4 regions of the Fusibacter sp. A1 genome follow, and region 2 is predicted to be linked to each of the others. Evidence: riboswitches for the same ligand, from Rfam matches in the RefSeq annotation. Region 2 holds a riboswitch; each other region holds the start of a gene.
What was found. Region 2 has a riboswitch for cobalamin ahead of DWB64_RS05410 (ABC transporter substrate-binding protein). Riboswitches for the same ligand answer to the same signal wherever they lie in the genome.
Positions count from the first base shown of each region.

Region 1 (3,548 bases), on a different contig from region 2:
GAGCCGCAACGATGATGCCCATCAGCGAATTGACTTCCATCACAGCCATACTGTAGGCCACGGCCTTTAGACTGTTAGCGGGCAGATAGTTGAGCTGCCCATTTTCAATAGCTTCAAGCATGCGTTTGGCTTCACCACCGATAAGTCCGCCTAGCGACCGCTTATCGTTCATAGATCCTGTATCGATCGCCTTAAACATGACCTCTAAAACTTCATCTAGTTTATCTTCAATTGCTTCTGTGGATTTACCGGACTGCTCCACTTCTTGTTCCAGCATCACTTGCCAAATCTGTTTCTCTTCTTCGACGCATTGTTTTAATAAGTCGTTACCTGATTGAAATGCCATAGCGTCCTCCTATTTTATGATGAACACGTCGATCATGTCCTGAACTTCGCGCTTTAATTCCTCTGCGATCGCATCGTCAAAATCATCATCCGATTCGATGATCATAAAGGCGTCTTTACCCTTTTCGCTTCTAAACAGATTGACTGTGGCGACATTGAGTCCGTTTTCTGCTAAGAATCTGCTGATGACAGACAGAATACCCCTTCGATCCACATGGTGGGTCACAATCGCAGGGTAATCCCCGCTCAAACTCATCTTAATGCCGTTGATAGCCGTAATTTTAACAGCACCTCCACCAACGGACGCGCCGCTGATGACGGTGGTTTTCCCGTCGCTGCCGACCACTTCGATCTTTACCGAATTCGGGTGGACATCTCCAAGGTCGGCTTCGACAAACTTATAGTCGATCTTACTTTGTTTAGCCAGGTCAAAGGCGAACCTCAACTCAGGGCTGCTAGCAGGTAGTCCCATGATTCCACCTAATAGAGCCTTGTCTGTTCCATGTCCCTTATAGGTTTTCGCAAACGATCCGTGGAGATAGAACACGACGCTTGCGATATCGTCTTTTACAAACCTGCGCGCAAGTCCACCTAGTTTTGCGGCGCCTGCGGTGTGTGAACTGGAAGGCCCCGCCATGATAGGACCGATAATATCAAATAAACTTTTTGGCATAAGGCCTCCTTAAATCATGATGTCGATATCTAAAAACAGTCGTTCGATCTGTCTTCTGAATCCCATCGGATTTCCTTCATATAATAAGACGTATACGCCCATCTCTCTTGCTCTTTCTATTACAGTATCTTTCCTTGGAGCGTCGGTGACAACCAACACTTTCTTAACATTCGCTCCACCGATACGCTGCGCATATACACTTAGCTCATTGAGCGTGTTCACATCGTAGTTGGACGAATCCTTGCAAGAAAAGCAGAACAGTCTGGAGTGATAAGACACCAACACGTCCACTTCGTTTTTCACGACATCACCGCCGCTATCCCACGAGAAGGAAACACCCGTTTCGATATCCGTCACATCGTCCACAAGCTGTATCGTCTTGTAGGTGAAGGTTTCTAACCACGACCCCGTGATAAAGAGGAACTGCTTATGCTCAGGACTTTTGAACTTTAAAATCAGATTTCCGTCCTTGGATTTTTTCGTTTTGACATAGCCGATACTTTTCATGAAGGTTTTCAGCCATTTAAACTGCAGATACTCGCTCTTATCAAGATTACTGAGTACCGCCTCGATCTCACCCTTGTTCTCCTCATGATGGTTGAACACATCGGGTCTACCCAGGATCCTTTTGATCCTCTTCCATCTGCTCTGATTTTCGGCGATAAAGTCTGTCAGCAGCCTGATCAGCGGATCTTCATTGAAGATGGTCGTTTTTCGTAAGATGTCCCCACCGGCGATATCGATATAGTCGGATACTTCGATTCCTTCGATGTCAGACTTAACCACATTGCATTTAGATCCGTCAAACTCCAGAATGCTGTCTCTACTAAGATCGGTATAAAAAGACCTTACACCGGCAAGTTCAGAGGCTTTGGTCGCGATAATGGATAAAAGGCTGTTCGAACTGGCAAGATGGACACCATCCAGCATGGGATATGACTTGAATATTTCTGTCATCACAGGAATCGTAACCTCTTCGATATACTTTACCTCAATGTTGACCGTCGGAAAGTCGTTGATGATATAATCCGCAAAATCTTCATAATACCCAGCATGCAGTCCTCTGATCGTCGAAAGATACACGATGGAATGTGGCTGAAACGCTTTTGTGAACATGATGTTCTCATCGTTGAATTTGTCTTCTAAATAAAATACAGTTCTCATAAGTCCCCCAAGTAATTACTTTTTATCACCTTATTATAGCAAAGAAAACTGAAAAGGTACGCTAAAGGTTAGGGTCTCAAAAAAAAATCCCCGACAGTCATGTCGAGGATCGAAGCAGATTCTTCAAGTTATTCGATAAAGGTTAAATCAAAGCATTTAAAGCATTACTAAATATAAAAACCCTGTTACCTAAAGGCAACAGGGAAATTAACTGAATAGTCTCCACTGCCTTCCCTCCGAAGGTGTATTAGTACATGTCTGGCAGGTTTCCTGGCTCGGTGGTCAAACCTACTACCCACCTTCCCGCGTCAGCAGTGGCAATGGGGTTCGTAACACCTTACAGTAGCGGGGGCTGCTGAGGATTTAAACCTCATTCCCTATTATCCCTTTCGGGCACCTAGACTGTCTTATGATTTAGTTCTAACTTATACTACCACAACATATAGTGGTTTGTAAACGTTATAAAATAATTTTAACACTAATCAAACATCAATTCTTCCAAATGACTATGGTCGTTCATCGTAAGCACCTTCCATTTTCCGGCCTTGTCACGTTCAAGGACAGAGACGCTTGTGTTGGTGATATGAAAGTTTGATCGCTTTTCGATCGAAAGCCCAAGAATATGCGTCACCATCGATTTGATCACACCGCCGTGGGTGACCACCAGCACATTCTTCAAGTCGGTATCTTCGATATCATCAATGAAACGCATCGCCCTGTCGATCACATCCTCATAGGTTTCGCCTCCATGGATGTTCGCCATTTTCTTTTCCCTGTTCATATCATCCATCAGACCACGATGCTTCTTCTTGACATCCGACCAAGTCAGCCCTTCCCACGATCCTAGATGGATTTCTTGAAGGTTGGGGTGTTTGTTCAGTGTAAGGTCGTGGTTTCTTGTGATGATTTCGGCAGTCTGAATCGCCCTGCTCTGCGGGCTTGTATAGGCGCTGTCAAAAGGGATATGCTTAAGTCGCTTTGCACAAAGATGGGCTTGTCTCAGACCAAACAGGTTAATGTCCACTTCTTTACGTCCCTGCATTCTGCCTTCTCTGTTCCAATCGGTTTCACCGTGTCGCACTAAATATAATTTCACATCATCACCTCTCAAATAATTATCTTATTATAACATAGGCGGGTGGAGATTATCTATGGAAAGTATTTGCAGGCTACTGTCGGTATGGTAACTGCATGTTAAAAACTGGGATTTGTTTAAAACGACGATAGAATGGGGTCAATGCATCAGACTATGAATCGGTTGACACCCAAAGCTTTTCGGTACATCTATATCTAAGGAAACACCTGACTATTTTTCTGCACTATTTGAAGTTTCGGATTTTATCAATCTGATATTCTTCATATTCAT
Region 1 covers NZ_QQWI01000010.1:95,293-98,840, reverse strand. The annotation lists gene sdaAA (L-serine ammonia-lyase, iron-sulfur-dependent, subunit alpha) at 1-346, opposite strand, end outside; gene sdaAB (L-serine ammonia-lyase, iron-sulfur-dependent subunit beta) at 356-1,018, opposite strand; gene DWB64_RS14685 (Card1-like endonuclease domain-containing protein) at 1,028-2,182, opposite strand; cobalamin riboswitch at 2,425-2,598, opposite strand; gene DWB64_RS14680 (histidine phosphatase family protein) at 2,661-3,278, opposite strand; gene DWB64_RS14675 (hypothetical protein) at 3,502-3,548, opposite strand, start outside.
Region 1: linked by a shared signal. The riboswitch ahead of DWB64_RS14685 (Card1-like endonuclease domain-containing protein) and the one ahead of DWB64_RS05410 (ABC transporter substrate-binding protein) in region 2 are both predicted to bind cobalamin.

Region 2 (3,548 bases):
GGTCGATGATCAGATAATCAGCTAGTGCTTCGAACATAATGAAGAATCGCCTCCTTTATGATTGGATACATCTCGTGTTGATCGTTGATACGGTAATGCATGAAGTTTCCTACTTTAGTATGGGTAATGATTCCGGATGTCTTTAAGAGTCTCAGGTGTTGTGATATGTTTGATTGTTCAAGTTCCAAGTCTTTTTGGATCTCACAGACGCATTGTTGCGAGTTTATCCACAGAAACTTTAGGATATTCAATCTTGTCTCATGCCCGATCGCCTTATAGACTTGGATGATTGTTTCTTTTGTCATGTCGACCTCCATTTCTATATTAGAATATTATCATATACTTATGTTTCGCGCCACACTTTTTATGCATTTTCATTTTAGTTTTTTTTTCTAGAGTATTGACATCGGTATTTTGTTATGCGTGTATATTCTGAAAAATGAGAATTAACAGGCATGTGGATAAGCTGTGTATAAACGAAGTGAGGGTATTAGCGATGGAGCGATAGATTGATGTAATTGCAAGGGCGAAAATACGTTCTATTTACGAAAGTTTCTGTGAAATGTGTGTGGATAACATGTGGATACTAAGGATAACATTTAAGCGGCGGTCGATTACATCTTGTCGATCCCAAATGCGGGGTGAGTCAATTATGCAAACAGAATTTTATACACTCCTATGCATAAATATGTTTCATTATGAAGAAATGGACTTAGTTTATGAATTTTCGCACATGAAAAACGGGCAATTTACCCTATAAGTTACTCACAATTTCTGTGGGTAACTTGTGGACAATGTGTACAAAAATGAGTGCAATCGGCTTTATAGAGCCCTTTATTATGTGGATAGCTAATAAAATGTATAAAAACTAACCCTATGCACGGAGAACTCAAGTGAATCTGTGCTAAAAAACGTTTGCTTTATCTGTGCAGTCTCTATATACTGATAGTGAACTTAATAACATGAAATATTGGTGCATATGCTTAATAGGGAAGCTGGTTCAAGTCCAGCGCGGTCCCGCCACTGTAACACGGAGTCAACTACGACCACTGGGAAGCCGGGAAGGGTAGAAATGATGATGATGTGAAGTCAGGAGACCTGCCGATATTTGTTGATAATCACGAGGAATGATGAGTCACGATTGAAATTAATCGCGTCATTTTTTGTGCGGTTATTTTTTTATTTCCAGGAGGATAAGATGAAAAAGATAAGTATTTTAATGATGTGCGTGATGCTGATGGCAGCGTTGTTCACAGGGTGTACACAAGAAGTGGAAACTACGGAGACCGATATCGGTCAGCAGACAACTGAAAACGTGGCGGTCGAATCGGCAAATGAGGAAAAGACTGCTGAAGCTACTGTTTATCCACTGACAATAGTCGATGGGGAAGATAGGGAAGTAGTACTAGAGAAAGAACCGATGAGAATCGTCTCACTTGCTCCATCGGTGACTGAAACGCTGTATGCTGTCGGTGCTGGAGACAAACTCGTTGGAAGAACGGATTACTGTCTGTATCCTCAAGAAACGACAGAAGTGCCTTCTGTCGGCACGATCAGAGAACCTAATGTGGAATCAATCGTCGCTCTTGAACCGGATGTGGTTATCGTAGCGAGTCTGTTTAAAGAAGAAGTGCTGATTCAACTTGAGGCACTTGATATTAAAGTGTTCGTATTAAAAGCCCAAGAGAGTTTTGAAGGAGTATATGAAACTACCCTTAACGCAGGTCTGATCACAAACCACAAGGCGGATGCCGAGGCAGTGATCGATTCGATGCGTGCGGATGTAAAACTTGTAACGGATGTTCTGGACGGCGTGGAAGCCAAATCAGTCTACTATGTTGTCGGTTTCGGTGAAAGCGATTATACTGCGACAGGTGATACCTTCATCAACGACATGCTTACGATGGCTGGCGGCGATAATATCGCTAAAGACGGCGAGCACTGGGTATATAGTTTAGAGAAGCTCGTTGAACATAATCCAGAGGTGGTTCTGGTCTCTGACAAATATGACTCCTTGGCTGGTTTTTCAACTCATGAGAATTATCAGGTGTTGGATGCTGTAAAAGAAGGTAGAGTGCTTGAAATCGACAGCGACCTGCTTAGCATCCAGGGCCCAAGAATTGCGCAAGGACTAAAAGCGATTGCAGAATTGTTGCATCCGGAATTATTTTAGGTGACTAGGGGACAAATCTGTCCCTTTTTCCTGTTTATTGGATAGTATCAGACGTACTGCAAGTATAAGTTTATTGGATGTGGAGAGTGGCGGTTATGACTTTTTATGAAAAACGAAGAGGGATCTATTTGATCTGTGCTATCGGTATCCTTGCGATGGTGCTGTTAGCGGTATTCTCTGCAACGCTAGGCGCTGCGGACATATCTTTCAGCGGCGCGTGGAGAGTGATGGCCCATCGTATTCCGTTACTTGGGAATCTGATAGACATTGATGATATCAGCAAGATGCATCAGACCATCATCCTAAACCTAAGAATACCTCGGATTCTTCTTGCCATCATGGTGGGAGGTCTTCTTGCCGGATCGGGTACGGTGTATCAAAGTGTCTTCAGAAACCCAATGGCTGATCCGTTTGTATTGGGAGTATCTTCAGGAGCTGCTCTTGGAGCCGCCGCTACGATGATCTTCGGACTAGAGATGAGCCTGTTCGGAATCAGCAGTATCAGTGTCGCCGCATTTATAGGCGCTCTGGTGACCACGTTTATTGTATACCGCGTATCCTCATCCGGTGGAAAAACGCCCGTGATGACACTTATTCTTACCGGGATAGCGATGAGCTTTTTCCTTAGTTCGATCCTATCTCTTTTAATCACATTCAATAGGGACCAGCTCGAGCAGATCGTATTCTGGTCGTATGGATCACTGTCGACGACCGGTTGGCGTCATATCTATACCGTACTGCCCTTTTATGCGGTTTCGATGGGGTTCTTCCTCTTGAAGGGAAGGGTGCTCAATATCCTTACCCTAGGTGAAGAAAGCGCATCGTCCCTTGGAGTGGATGTTCAAAAGGAAAGAAAAATACTTTTAGCGGTTGCGTCACTTGCAACAGCTGCCGCAGTCGCTGTTACAGGAATCATCGGATTTGTCGGTCTTGTCGTGCCCCATATGCTGAGACTTATCACAGGACCTGACAATAGGTCATTGCTTCCCTATACCATTATCGCAGGCGGTATCTTCATGCTGGTCTGTGATGCGGTTGCAAGGACGGCGATCATACCGATGGAGATTCCGATTGGAATTATTACCTCGGCGATAGGTGCGCCTTATTTCATCTACCTTATCGTTCGTAATAAGAAAAGAGGGTTATCATGACAAATTACCCCATAAAGATCGATAAGCTGACCTTTGCCTATGACAAGGAAACGGTTTTAAACCAGATTGAATTGAAGATTGCAAAAGGTGACTTTGTAAGTATCATCGGCCCCAACGGTTCTGGCAAAACCACCTTACTCAAACATATTGCTAAGCTGATTCCTACCCGCAGAAATACGGTCTGGGTGAACGAGATGGACATTCATGATTACAAGGCGATGGAG
Region 2 covers NZ_QQWI01000003.1:306,537-310,084, reverse strand. The annotation lists gene DWB64_RS05420 (permease) at 1-37, opposite strand, end outside; gene DWB64_RS05415 (helix-turn-helix transcriptional regulator) at 18-305, opposite strand; cobalamin riboswitch at 955-1,121, shown strand; gene DWB64_RS05410 (ABC transporter substrate-binding protein) at 1,199-2,173, shown strand; gene DWB64_RS05405 (iron ABC transporter permease) at 2,269-3,324, shown strand; gene DWB64_RS05400 (ABC transporter ATP-binding protein) at 3,321-3,548, shown strand, end outside.

Region 3 (3,548 bases), 200 kb from region 2:
GATATCCACAGCTGTACCGCCCTTAAGAAGGATAGCCATCGTCTCATTGTGGACAGCTTCCACCTTATCAAGAATTAGAGCTTGTCTATTGAGAAGTAATTTATAGATAGGGGTCATGATATCGTTGAAGGGCACTTCATAATCCAAATCGATTACGGGAAAACCAAGTTCATCAGCAAGTGCTACTAGCGATGGATCAAGTTCTTGGATATAAGGATAGATCTTCACACACAGACCGGCCAGACCTTTTTCCTTAAATTCAATAATCATTTGCTTCACTCTATTTAGCGGTTCATTTTTAAATACATATGCGGTAGTAAGCAAAAGCTCGCCTGGTTTCACCCAGTTCATGATGTCAAGATCGACCATGATGTTTACATTTACTACAAGCTCGTTGATGCCTTTTTTTCCGGCAATCAACTTTCCGCCTTTAAAAAAGTCCATCTCCATCAAGTCATTCAGTCCAATACCCTTTTCATTTATCATAACTGCCCCCCTGTTGTAACTTTTATACAGTTAACATACCCAAACTTTAAGCAATTATACCTAAAGAAGTAATATCCTTTTATATATTATCACCAATATCATACTTACTTAAGAGATACATTGCAAGAGAAAAATGAAGATTCTGAGAATTGACTTACTTACACAAATGAATAAAGCTGTGCACCAGCACAGCTTCAGTCTTATAACCATATGTTTTGAAAAACGCAACTCTCTTCTTAAACAACTCCGATTCCAGCTTCATCAAAAGTGATCATCTCTATCCCCATAAAGCAGGCGGCTTCTAGAATGTTGAACATCAATGCTCCACCTGTACCTTCACCAAGTCTCATATCCAAATCCAGCGGAGGGTCGACACCTAAGAGTTCAGAAGCGAATTTCGCCCCTTTTTCCTTGCTTTTATGCGAAGGAATCAAATACTCCTTGACCTTCGGGTTCAAACGAACAGCGACCAGTGCTGATACCGTCGCGATGAATCCGTCGACCACAATCGGTACCCCTTTAGAGGCCGCACCGATAAAGGCTCCACACATCGCACCAAGTTCAAATCCACCCACCTTGGCAAGCACATCGATCGGATCGTTTACATCCGGATTGTTGTTCCTTATCGCATCTCTGACTACATTGATCTTGTGCTTCACCCGTTCGTCGTCAAGGTTGGCTCCCATGCCTGTCACCTGTTCAGGATCTACATTTCCAAAGACAGACAGAATCGCAGCGCTAGGTGTTGTGTTGCATATTCCCATTTCACCGGTCGCCAATATATTATACCCTTCGTCAATCGCATCGACGGCAGTTTCAATACCTACCTCTATCGCACGAATCGCTTGCTCGCGCGTCATCGCAGGTTCTATTCTTAGATTTTTCGTTCCAAATGCAATTTTCTTATTGATGATTCCTGGCATTTCAATAGTCGCATTGACACCTACATCAACAGGTATAAGTTTAGCTTTAGCCTGTTTCGCAAGCGCACAGACCCCGGTATATCCTCTGACGAAATTCAGCGTCTGCTTCAGCGTCACATCTTGAGGGCACACCGCTACATTTTCATCGATCACACCATGGTCACCGCTAAATACAAGAATCGCCCTTTTATCGACAAGTGGTGAAAGCGTCTGATTGATGGCACTGAGTTGCACATAGTACGACTCAAGTTTTCCCATGCTTCCAACAGGTTTTATCAGATTATCGACCCTTGTCTGTGCTGTGTCCGACCATTTCGAGTCCACTTCCTTGATTGCATTTAACGCGTCATTCAATTTACTCATCGTAATCCCCTTTCGTACCTTCACTAGGCTTTTCGACATAAAAAAAGCCCAGATTCTTCTTTGACAAAAAGAACCTGGACTTTACCGTCATCCAAATTAAGCATGTATGGCAGGTCTCCTGGCTTAGCTTCAACACGACTTATGCCTTCCCGCTTACGCAGTGGCTGTGATAAGTCGTTCCACATTACAGTGATGGGTTCGCTGAGGATTTAAACCTCATTCCCTATTCTCCCTTACGGGCACCGATACCCCTATATTATAATCTGTTTTTACTTAAGTGGCAAGTCATCTTCTGGATCCACCACATGATGGAAGGGTCCCCTATAGGCATAGACATTCAAATTGACGCGGTCCTTATCGCTCATCACCACACCCTCCATCAGAAGCAGCGATTTCTGAAGCTCATAACCCTCATAGGTAGGCAGGGAAATATGCCCCGAGCTGTTGAGGACCCTATGCCAAGGCAGATCCGAATCTTGATAGCGCCTCATAGCCCCACTTACAAACCTAGCAGCCTTCGGGTTTCCTGCCGCCGCAGCCACTTGCCCGTAAGTCATGACATTCCCCTTAGGAATAGACATAATAACCGCAATCACCTTATCATAAAAACTCATCTGAGCCATAGTATACCTCTCTTTACCAAGAACGTAGTGTGTTCTTGGCGATGTAAGTCAACGTCTTTTGTTGACGGATCGGACAGTCTGTTCTTGGCGATGTAAGTCAACGCATTTTGTTGACGGATCGGACAGTCTGTGAACAACACTTTCCATCTTTATTCTACACGCTATCACAATCAATTGCAAATGGTTATCACTGAGAAGGAAGTTGATGGATAAGGACTATTATAATAGGAAGAAATAAAATAAAAGAAATAATAGAAGAAAAAATAAAAGAAATAATAAAAAGCGAATGATATGCCCTTCGGGCGTGAAATATCTTCGATATGATATAATCGCTTCGCGATTGTGATATGAAATCCTTTTATGGGCCGAAGGCGTATATCACATCCGCAGGATATTTCATGCACGCAGGGCATATCACCCGGCCGAAGGACGGATTTCATTGGTAACTATTAATCAATAAAAAAAAAGCTAGACCGAAGTCTAGCTTTTATTTATTGATTAATAGTTACCTTGTTGGTGCATAGCGTCAGCAACTTTTACGAAGCCAGCGATGTTAGCACCAGCAACTAGGTTGTATCCTAAGCCGTAAGCTTCAGATGCAGTAGCTGCGTTGTTGTGGATGTCGATCATGATTTGGTGAAGTTTTTCGTCAACTTCTTCAGCAGTCCAAGAAAGTCTCATTGAGTTTTGTGACATTTCAAGTGCAGAAGTAGCAACACCACCAGCGTTAGCTGCTTTAGCTGGACCAACAAGAACACCTTTTTCCATAAGGAACTTAAGTGCTTCGTTTGTAGTTGGCATGTTAGCGCCTTCTACTACGAATTTGATACCGTTAGCTACGATTGCTTCAGCATGCTCAAGGTGGATATCATTTTGAGTTGCACATGGCATGATGATATCAACTTTTCTGCCCCATGGTTTTTCACCAGCAAAGAACTCACAACCGAATTTATCAGCGTAGTCTTTTACTTTATCTCTACCAGATGCTCTCATTTCAAGAAGGTAGTTGATTTTCTCGTCTGTTACGATACCGTCTGCATCGTAGATGTATCCATCTGGACCAGAAAGAGTAACAACTTTACCACCAAGGTCTCTAACTTTGATGCAAGCGCCCCATGATACGTTACCGAAACCTGAAACAGCAACAGTTTTA
Region 3 covers NZ_QQWI01000003.1:108,574-112,121, forward strand. The annotation lists gene DWB64_RS04525 (PucR family transcriptional regulator) at 1-486, opposite strand, end outside; gene cobT (nicotinate-nucleotide--dimethylbenzimidazole phosphoribosyltransferase) at 723-1,772, opposite strand; cobalamin riboswitch at 1,863-2,034, opposite strand; gene DWB64_RS04535 (MGMT family protein) at 2,042-2,395, opposite strand; gene gdhA (NADP-specific glutamate dehydrogenase) at 2,894-3,548, opposite strand, start outside.
Region 3: linked by a shared signal. The riboswitch ahead of cobT (nicotinate-nucleotide--dimethylbenzimidazole phosphoribosyltransferase) and the one ahead of DWB64_RS05410 (ABC transporter substrate-binding protein) in region 2 are both predicted to bind cobalamin.

Region 4 (3,548 bases), on a different contig from region 2:
GCTAGTGAGTTTTTCAATCACGTTCTTCACAGGTGCGAGTCCGGTTCCTCCAGCGATGATCACCACATGTTTATCAACGTACTTGGACAACTCGAAACCGTTGCCGTAGGGGCCTCGCATAAAGAGCGAATCGCCTGCCTCAAGGTTGAAGATGGCATCGGTGAGTCTGCCGACCTTTCTGATGGTCATATCAAGGCTTCCGTCCCTGAAATCACTGATCGAGATAGGAGCTTCACCCACACCGGGGATCGAAAGCTGCATAAACTGACCGCCTACAAGCGGACCGTCGTATTTAACGGTATAGGTCCAGTCGATCTCGGTTTCCTTGACGATCGAAAGAATCTCAAATGGAAATGCCAGATACTCATTTTTCATGCTTGACCTCCTGGATGATTTTTGCGACCTTGTTGATCGACTTTGAAAACGAGATGTACTCGGGACAGACATCGTCGCATCTGCCGCATCCGACGCACATATGCTTATCGAATCGCTTGTTGAAATCGTAGACCTTGTGCATCAGCTTGAACCTCATGCGTTCGCCGTTTTTGTCCCTGAAGGAATGACCGCCCGCCATGTCGCTGAAACCTTTGATGTGACAACCGGCCCAGCGTCTTCTTCGTTCTGAAAGCATCTTTTCGTCATCGGTAAAGACATCCTGCATGGTAAAGCAGCTACAAGTGATGCACGACGTGTTGCATCTGCCGCATGCGATGCATCTTGAGGTATATTCCTTCCACATCTCGTGACCGAACACTTGGTTCAGATCGACACCTTCAAAATCGGGTAGTTCGACTTTTGTCTTATTGCTTTTGACAAAATCGAGTTCAAAATCCTCATTCGCTCCAAAGGAGTATCCATCAGGAACAAGTGTCTCATCTTTTATGTCTAGGGTGATGGAATCACCGCTGTACTTAAGCGCCATGTCATAGGAATCTACCTTGTTTGTTCCCATACTCACGCAGAAACAGCTATCAAAGCCTTCTGTACATTCGATCACAGCGAATTTTACCAGTTTGCGTCTTCTTTCATAGTAAAAATCCTTGCTGACTCCGTTGTTGAAGAAAATCTGGTCCAAACGGTCTATTCCGTTCAGGTCGCAAGGCCTAAGAAGAATGAGCATGGGCTTTTGATCGACTTCTGGTACGAATGCCTCTTTTCCTACAAATCTGAATAGTGTCTCTCGAATAGGATAAAAAATCTCTTTTGGTGAAAAATAGCTTTTCTCGCTCCAAATGATCTGATCAGCTCCGCTGACCTCATCATAGGTAATCAGGTCAAGATCGGCCAGTTTGTTCTTGTTCGCCTTCACTACAGGCGCGAACACGCGATGTGTCGCACTCAGCGCAGCAAGATAGCGATCAAACATTTCGTGTGACAGCTGGTATGCCATGGATAGCCTCCTCATGTCGAAAGGTCGACGATTTGTTAATATCGTATCAATTGTACCCCTTACGGTTAAAGTTATCCGTAACCCAGGTTACCAAAATAAAAAAAAGACAAAGTCAAAGGGTGAATGGAGAACAGGCATGACAAGGTCATGATGGATTTTCATGGAATCCTATCAAAAAATGGAATAGGTCTTGCATTTAAGGAGCATCTCACTTATCATTGGAATTGATTAAAAGGAAAATTAAATACGAACATTAGGTCATCAGAGATGATGTGAAAAGGGAATGAGGTAAAAGCCTCAGCAGCCCCCGCTACTGTAAAGGAAGACGAACGCCGAAACGTGCCACTGGTTAACACCGGGAAGGCAGGCTAGTAGAATGATACCTGAGCCAGGAGACCTGCCTAATGTAAAGATTCATGCGACTTCGGAGGGAGGTTGGCTGTTTAAGCACATTTTTGTGATTACAACCAGTCCACTTCGGACTGGTTTTTTTATGTTGTTTTTATAGTGGAAAAAACGCAAAAACACGTTGAAAGGATAGGGAGATGACTTACATAAAGAGCCCCATGGGCATTGAAAACGGAAGCTTTGAGATAATATCGCAGGAACTCACAGACATGTTCGGCAAAGTTTCTTTTGAAAGTGAGGTCCACGAACAGATCGTGAAGCGTGCCATCCATACCGCAGCGGATTTCGACTACTTCAAGAATATCAGAATCAGCGACGGGGTGATTGATAGGATCTTAGAAGGACTTAAGGGCGGTCTTACCATCTATACGGATACGACAATGGTCCTATCCGGTATCAACAAGAGGACGCTTCATGCCTTAGGCTGCGACATCAAGTGTCTCATAGCCGATGAAAGGACTTTCAAGCTTGCTGAGAAAGGCAATATGACAAGATCCATGGCGGCAGTAGATCTGGCTTTCGACTTGCCTGGTCAAAAACTCTTTGTCATCGGAAACGCACCTACAGCACTATTTAGAATCATGGAACACTATGACGAGCGCAGTGATGAACTGGTGGGTGTCGTAGGAGTTCCTGTCGGTTTTGTAGGTGCCGCGGAATCGAAGGATGAGCTGCACGCGTCAAATCTACCCCATATCACAGCACTTGGAAGAAAAGGTGGTTCGAATGTCGCAGCGGCGATTGTCAACGCGATGCTTTATCACCTGAGAAGAGATTAAGATGCTTGGAACGGTAAATGTGGACGGAAAGGCGTTGAGAATGGGTTATACGACGGGCACGACAGCGACAGCTGCCGCAGTTGCGGCGGCAAGAAGGCTTGTATACGGTGTGGTTGAAGCGTCGGTTGAGGTGAGATTACCTGCCGGCAGCACGTTAAGCATCGATGTCCAAACGGTAGCTGTGGACCAGCAGACCATCAAGGGAATCGCCATTAAAGATGGCGGAGACGATATCGATGTCACCCACGGACTGGCGATAGAGGCCACGGTGAGATTGACTTCTACAGGTAGGATAGAGCTACTCTGTGGTGAAGGTGTGGGCGTGGTTACAAAACCTGGACTTAGCGTTGAGGTAGGCATGCCGGCGATCAATCCTACACCAAGAAAGATGCTGATGGAGCACCTTTTGGAGTTCTTAGGCGACTGCGGTGGACTTGAGGTATGCCTGTCTGTGCCTGGCGGACTGGAAGCATCTAAAAAGACATTCAATCCAAAACTGGGCATCCTAGGCGGTATCTCTATTATAGGAACAACAGGCATCGTCGTTCCCATGAGCGAGGAGGCCTTCAAGTCGGCGCTCGCTGTGGAACTGAGGCAGTGTGTCGCCTTAGGAAAAAGGGAACTTGTATTCGTATTCGGAAACTACGGCTTCGACTATGCGAGGACGCTCGGCTACGGCGAACACGAGATCATAAGGACCAGCAATTTTATCGGTCATATGCTCGATGAGGCAAGGCTATTAGGGATAAGAAAAGTGGTGCTGATCGGAAATATAGGAAAGCTTGTCAAAGTGACTGGAGGCATCTTCCACACCCATTCGAGGGTGAGTGACGCAAAGCGTGAGATAATCACCGCGAACCTTGCGATGATGAAGGCTCCCTTTGAGCTGCTTTTGAAGGTGGAAGCGTCAAACACGACAGAAGAAGCGGTGACGCATATCAGGGAATATAGATATGAGGCGGTTTTCAAAA
Region 4 covers NZ_QQWI01000001.1:22,549-26,096, reverse strand. The annotation lists gene asrB (anaerobic sulfite reductase subunit AsrB) at 1-375, opposite strand, end outside; gene asrA (anaerobic sulfite reductase subunit AsrA) at 365-1,390, opposite strand; cobalamin riboswitch at 1,629-1,810, shown strand; gene DWB64_RS00140 (cobalt-precorrin-8 methylmutase) at 1,936-2,577, shown strand; gene cbiD (cobalt-precorrin-5B (C(1))-methyltransferase CbiD) at 2,579-3,548, shown strand, end outside.
Region 4: linked by a shared signal. The riboswitch ahead of DWB64_RS00140 (cobalt-precorrin-8 methylmutase) and the one ahead of DWB64_RS05410 (ABC transporter substrate-binding protein) in region 2 are both predicted to bind cobalamin.